Regions from separate parts of the Streptomyces sp. NPDC111516 genome, predicted to be linked through region 2. Evidence: riboswitches for the same ligand, from Rfam matches in the RefSeq annotation. Region 2 holds a riboswitch; the other holds the start of a gene.

Region 1 (3,401 bases), on a different contig from region 2:
CAGTACTCCGGAGCGCCAGTTGTCGACGGCGTCGTAGAGCCTGCGGCGCGCGAACACATCGAGGTTGTTGGTCGGTTCGTCCAGCAGGAGGACGTCGGGCCGTTCCAGCAGCAGGGCGGCCAGGCGCAACAGGACGGTCTCCCCGCCGGACATCTGGCCCACGGTGCGGTCCAGTTCCAGGTATCCGAGCCCGAGCGACCCCAGTGTCGCGAGGGCCTGTTCCTCCACGTCCCAGTCGTCGCCGATCGTCTCGAAATGCTTCTCGTCCACATCTCCGGCCTCGATGGCGCGCAGCGCGTCGCGCCGCCCGGCGATGCCCAGGGCCTCGTCCACCCGCACTGTCGTATCGAGGGTGATGTTCTGAGGAAGGTAGGCGAGGTTGCCGCCGACGGTCACCGAGCCGTGGGAGGGGCGCAGCCGGCCGGCCAGCAGGCGCAGCAGTGTGGACTTGCCCGCGCCGTTGTTGCCGACGAGGCCGGTTCGGCCCCGGCCGATGCTGAGCGAGAGCCCGTCGAGGACGGTAGTGCCGTCCGGCCACTGGAAGGACAGGGCGGAGCAGGTGAGGGAGGCGCTGGGGGTGGTGGGTGTCGCCATGGTGATCCTCGCAGTCGTGAGCGCGGTGAAGGGGGCTTCGTATGCGAGCACCACGCAGCGACCGAAACGGGAACAGGTACGGCGGTCCGAAAGATCGAGGGACGGCTCATGCACCGAGGTCGCATCCACGCGGGGTCACGGGCAGGGGGAAACACTGCTACTGCGTGACGGGCGTACGACCGGAGCCGTACGGCGCGATGATCGCGAACCTCAGATGCGCAACGTCCACCTCTATCGGAGACAACAGGACAGCTTGAAACCTTAGCGATCCGGCGGGCGGAAGGCAACGCCTCGGTTGCGTGCGGGGGAGTGGCACCAGTGAACGGGCGGCCGCTCCTGCCGGGCGTGGTCGGCCCGACGGCGGCGCACCGGAGCGAGAACATGCGAAGAGTCAGTCAAATGTCCAATATGTGCAATTTTGTTGGACATGAGCCCTTGGGTAACAAAGGGGCATTTAGGGGAGTTGCGGTCTCTGGGTGTTGCCCGAAATGCCCCTTTCTGAAGCTGCGTGGTGTGAGTCACGTTCAGGCCTCGCCGTGTCGTGGAGTGCCACCCGGTTCCCTTCTGTGCAAGGGAATTTGACATGGCTATGTGAGGTGGCTTACTTCCCGTTCAGTGATTCGATCTTGCAAATGAATTGTGATCAAAAATTAGAGGCTTGTTCCCTTCGGCATTTCTCGCCTACGGTCACCCTCAATCCGGACGGAACGCCGAATCCTGCCACCGTCCGAAAAACCGACCCACTCACGTACGGCAGGAGCGGGGGACCCAGGTAAGCCGCCGAACCGGTATCCGGAACGGCTCGGGGTGAAGTCGCAATTGCATGCGGCCAGACATCTCCAGTCTGAACCCGACAGCTCACCTCGTAGGCGACGGAGAGGAATTCGCCATGCCCGCTACGGGTAAGTATCGTCGTCGCAAGCCCACTTCGCTGACCCGCAGTTTCATCGCCGCGACCACGGGCGGAGCCGCCCTCGTGCTGCCGCTGGTCTGCGCCGGCTTCGCCTCGGCCGCGCCGGCCCAGGCCGCCACCGCCGAAAAGGCCACGGCGTCGGCCGCCACCAAAGAAATCTCCGTACAGAAGGCCGCGCCCACCGTCTATTCCGTGATCGCGGGTGACACCCTTTCCAAGATCGCGAAGCAGCATTCCGTCAGCGGTGGCTGGCAGAAGGTGTACGAGGAAAATCGAGAGACCGTCGGTGACAACCCCGCCCTGATTCACGCGGGCATGAAGCTGACCATCGGCGCCAAGGCCGGGGCCAGCGCTTCCACTGGCGTATCCGCCGTGAACAACGTCGCCGTTGCGGCCGCCGCCGCCCCCGCCAAGTACACCAACAATCTGGACGGCTGGATCAAGGAGTCGCTGGCCGTTATGGCTCAGAACGGCATCCCCGGCAGCTACGACGGCATCCACCGCAACATCATGCGCGAGTCCTCCGGCAACCCCCGGGCCATCAACAACTGGGACTCGAACGCCGCCGCCGGAATACCGTCCAAGGGTCTCCTGCAGATCATCGACCCGACGTTCCGTGCCTACCACGTGCCCGGTACGTCGATGGACAGCTACGACCCGGTCGCCAACATCACCGCAGCGTGCAACTACGCGGCCCACAAGTACGGCTCGATCGACAACGTCTTCGGTGCCTACTGACACACACTGTCACCGAACGGCGGTTCAGGGCCGACGGGTTCACGGGTTCACGCGGGGTCGAGCAGACCCCTTGTGAAGGACCGCACCCGCCGGTCAGGGACCGCCGTTCGGTCGCTGCTGGACAAGAACGGAGAGCCGGAAGAGCAGGGACTCCAGTTCCTCTCCGCCGCCGCGAGCAGGGCGTCGTCCAACGCCGACGTGTGCTGCGCGCAGTCCCCCGCGCTGCCGGCGCCTCGACGGCACGCACCAGCCGGGCTCCGCTGTGATGCGAGAAAGCCGCCGTACGGAACGACGCGATCTGCCCCGGCCGACGGTGAGCGCTACTCCGGCTTCTGGGGTGGTGGCCTGGGAACCGTGGCCGCTGCTCCTTGACGGACGGACTTCACCACGGCGTCGTGAAGGCGTCGACTGTCGTCCTCGGAGCAGCAGCGCACGGGGCTGCCCGACATGGTGAACCAGTCGATCGCACCCGTGTACTGCACAGTCACCTGGGCCGTGTCATCGGCCCAGGTCGTGTGAACCGTCAGGTCTCCGGACAGGACGCCGACCTCGTCCGTCAGCACGCCACCATGCCCGGAGAACACACCGCGAGTCGTCCATGACGCCCAAGCCATGAGACCAGGCTGGCACCAAGTCCGTGGACGCGCACCCGCAGCCGGAGCGTGGGGACTCGCCGCCCGAGCGACGCGCACGCTCAGCCGTCCGCCCTCCGCGGTGCCCCGGGACGCCCGCACCCTTCCGGAATCTGGAACGGGCGAAACTTTCCACCGGATCCCGCTGCGGTTCCCGTATCCGCCGATCCTCAACGGAATGACGCACTTTTAACACCAAACCGTTGGACCAGTTTGCCGAAACAACGAATTCCGTAGGTGAATAGCTCTTGACCTGCGGAACTCGTCAGGATTGCATGTCGTCGCCGGGAGCGACGAAACCACTCACCACGTCCTCGTCTGGAGGCGATACCGCTCCCGCGCTCAGTCACCGCACCTGTTGATCGGAATCGCACGATGACCGAAACGCTCAGCGCTCCCCAGGCGCTGGCCCCCGCGACCGGCCCCACCCCGCAGAAGCTCAAGCGTTCCATCGGTGTCGTGGGCGGAACACTGCTCACGCTCTCCTGCGTGACGCCCGCTTCGACACTCTTCGTGGTCGTACC
Region 2 (3,401 bases):
TCTGGTCGAGGAGGCGTCCGCGTACGGCGAGATTGGCGTACCTGAAATCCCCGTGCGTGGAGCCGTCGATGCTCGATTCCGCATCGGGGTCCGGGAGCTCGTCCGCGAGAAGTACCGCGAAACGGTCCGCCCAGCCGACGAAAGTCCCGTCCGGACCGGGGTCGCCCACTCCCTCGGTGAAGCTGTCGCCAATCGCTGCGTACGACCCGATGACGCCGTGTCGGTTGATGACGCCACGTTGATTTTTTCTCGAATCGTCTGCCACAAACGCTCATCCTGCACTGCCGAATGTGACCTACGCGACCGTAATAAGGGGTTGACGGGTGGTGAGATAGACCACCCGGTCAGGTTTTAGTAAAGGGGGAATAAGACCGACCGGCAGCAGGGGCGGTGCGCCGCCGCGCACCGCCCCTGCTGTGTTGCTCAGGTCATACCGTGTTGGTGAACTGCCCGTTCGTTCGCTCAGACGTAGATGCCGTGCGAAGCCAGGAAGGCGATCGGGTCGATGTCCGAGCCGTACGCCGGGCCCGTGCGGACTTCGAAGTGCAGGTGCGGTCCGGTGGCGTTGCCGGTCGCGCCGGAGAGACCGATCTGCTGACCGGTGCTCACGGACTGGCCCGCCGACACGGAGATCGAGGACAGGTGGCCGTACTGCGAGTAGTGACCGTCGGCGTGCTTGATGACGACCTGGTTGCCGTACGCGCCACCCCAGCCGGCAGTGACGACGGTGCCGGAGGTGATGGACTTCACGCTGGTGCCGGTGAAGACGGGGAAGTCGATCCCGGTGTGGCTGCCGCTGGACCAGTTGGAGCCGGAGGCGCGGTAGCCGGTGGTGTGGTTGCCGGGGACCGGGTGGGCATAGCCGGAGCTGTTGCTCTGACCGGCCGGGGCGGAGGTCTTGGACTCCGTGACCGTCGACACCTTGGCCGGGGCGGACTTCGCTGCGACCGACGAGGGAACCGATGGAGCCTTCGACGGGAGGCCTGCACCCGTACCGGCGCCGGTGGGCGCGGAGTCACCCGACGCGTTGCCGCCGAGCGTCAGCTTCATGCCCGGGAGGATCAGGCCGGGGTCGTCGCCGACGACCTCGCGGTTGTCCTGGTACAGCTTCTGCCAGCCACCCTCGGTCTTGTGCTCGGCGGCAATCTTCGACAGGTAGTCACCGGAGACGACGGAGTACGTCGTGGTGGCGGCCTGCTTCTGCGCGACCGGCTTGGCCGGAGCGGCGTGCGCGGCGGCGGCGGAGACCGACTGCGGCGCGGCAGCCGGAGCGGCGTGGGCACCGGTGGCGCCGAGCAGCGGCAGCGCGAGGACGGCGCCGCCGGCGCCTGCGGCGGCGACGCCACGGGCGATGGTGCGGGTCTTCGTACGACGGTGCTTACCCGGTATGGGCATGAAGTGCTTCCTCTCCGGCGCCTACGAGGTGAGCTGTCGGGTTCGGGCTGGAGATGCCCGGCCGCGCCGAGCGCGACTTCACCCCGAGCCGGCCGGATTTCTCCGATCGGCGGCCTACCTGGTTCCCCCGCTCCTGCCACACGATGAGTGGATGCGAATTCCGGGCGGCGGCAGGATTAGGCGGTCCGTCCGGATTTGACGGTGACCGTAAGCGAGTCGGGACGGCGAGAACAAGCCACTGGTTCCGCGCCGGAATCCCCACCAGGAATTCCGAGCGGAATTCCGGTCACACTCCGTGGATTAAGGATCTTGGCCTTCCGTGCCGCGCACGGAATACCCGGCCGCCCCGCCAGCACGCACCGTCACGGATATGATCCCGCTCACGAGCAGGTGACCATTTGCCGTACATATGGGGTAAGTTACTCTAAATCAACCCATTACGGACATGTCATGCTCATCGTTCGCGCCGGAGCCTCAGCACCCGTGCGTCGAGGTCCCCTCGGAGCCCGGTGTGCAGCCCCTGATGAAGCAGTACCGAACCGTGGTGCACCGCCCCCGTGTCCAGGCAGGTGTACGTCGCCGCAGGGTCGAGTCCGCGCAGCCGCAGGGCCGGGGGCCGTTCCCCGTACCGCTGCGCCTCGAGCCACATCAGGACCACGGCCTCGTCCCGGTGGACGTACTGGACCGCGCTGAGCCCACCGCGCGGGGCGCGCAGTCGGTACAGCGAGCCGTGCTGCACCACCGGCCGGATCTCCTTGTAGAGATCCACCCAGGTCCGCGCCTCGGCCAGTTCCTCCTCGCTCCACTCGGTGAGGTCGCCGCCGACCCCGAGCACACCGGCCATCGCGCTCACGAAACGGAAGCGCAGTGAGCTGACCCTGCCGTTGAGCTGGACGTTGGGACTGTCGGTGACCCAGGCGGCCATCACCCGGGCCGGATGGATCTGACCGAAGCCCTCCTGGATGGTGAGTCGGTCGAGCGGGTCGGTGTTGTCCGAGGTCCACACCTGGTCCGTACGGGACAGAATCCCCAGATCGATCCGGCCGCCGCCGCCCGAGCAGGACTCGAAGGCGACCGAGGGGTGTGCGGCCCGGAGCCGGTCGATCAGCGCGTACAGGGCGTCGACATGCTCGATCCAGAGTTTCTGCGGATATTCCTCGCCAGGCCAGCCCGCGTCGGTGAAGGAGCGGTTGAAGTCCCATTTCACATAGTCGATGGGCGTGCTGGAGAGCAGTGCGTCCAGCTGTTCCCAGAGATATTCCCGCACATCGGCGCGGGCCAGATTGAGCACCAGTTGATTACGGAACTCGGTCCGGGCCCGCCCGGGGAAGTGCTGTACCCAGTCGGGGTGTGCACGATAGAGATCACTGTCGGCATTGACCATTTCCGGCTCGACCCAGATACCGAACTGCATGCCGAGACCGTGCACTTCGTCGGCGAGCGGCCCCAGCCCACCGGGAAAGCGGTCCGGATTCGGCGTCCAGTCGCCGAGCCCCGCCCGGTCACTGGTGCGCTGTCCGAACCACGCGTCGTCCACGACGAACAGCTCGACGCCCATCTCGGCGGCGCGCTCGGCGAGGGCGCGCTGCTGCTCCTGCGCGATGTCGAAGCCGGTCGCCTCCCAGGAGTTGTAGAGCACCGGCCGCAGACTCCCTGCGTCCGGGATCACCTGGGCCAGTTGCCAGGCGTGCCAGCCCCGGCTCGCCCCGCCGAACCCCGCCGCGCTCCACAGACCGGCGAAGACGGGTGTGATGTACGACTCCCCCGGCGCGAGCAGCAGCAGCCCCGAGTCGTCGTGCCCGGCACCGCCGGTGATCTGCACGAGCCCGTCGGACAACCGCTGTACGGAGATCCGCCACGACCCGGACCAGCCGAGTGCACAGCCGTACACCTCGCCGCTCTCCTCGGTCGCCGCGCCGTCCGCGTCGAGTGCGACCCACGGCAGGTGCTGGTGCCCGGTGTGGCCGCGCCTGCTGGAGATGACGCTCTCCCCGTACGTCAGCTCC

The links. A riboswitch is a leader RNA that binds a small molecule or an ion and turns the genes downstream of it on or off. The one in region 2 is predicted to bind cyclic di-AMP.
Region 1: linked by a shared signal. The riboswitch ahead of ACZ7L9_RS12965 (transglycosylase SLT domain-containing protein) and the one ahead of ACZ7L9_RS20305 (M23 family metallopeptidase) in region 2 are both predicted to bind cyclic di-AMP.

Annotation. Positions count from the first base shown of each region.
Region 1 covers NZ_JBVKBV010000005.1:174,979-178,379, reverse strand. Annotated here, with positions in the region: gene ACZ7L9_RS12970 (ATP-binding cassette domain-containing protein) at 1-594, opposite strand, end outside; cyclic di-AMP (ydaO/yuaA leader) riboswitch at 1,321-1,481, shown strand; gene ACZ7L9_RS12965 (transglycosylase SLT domain-containing protein) at 1,484-2,245, shown strand; gene ACZ7L9_RS12960 (hypothetical protein) at 2,566-2,859, opposite strand; gene ACZ7L9_RS12955 (APC family permease) at 3,253-3,401, shown strand, end outside.
Region 2 covers NZ_JBVKBV010000010.1:42,201-45,601, reverse strand. Annotated here, with positions in the region: gene ACZ7L9_RS20310 (SGNH/GDSL hydrolase family protein) at 1-265, opposite strand, end outside; gene ACZ7L9_RS20305 (M23 family metallopeptidase) at 463-1,395, opposite strand; cyclic di-AMP (ydaO/yuaA leader) riboswitch at 1,399-1,555, opposite strand; gene ACZ7L9_RS20300 (alpha-galactosidase) at 1,850-3,401, opposite strand, start outside.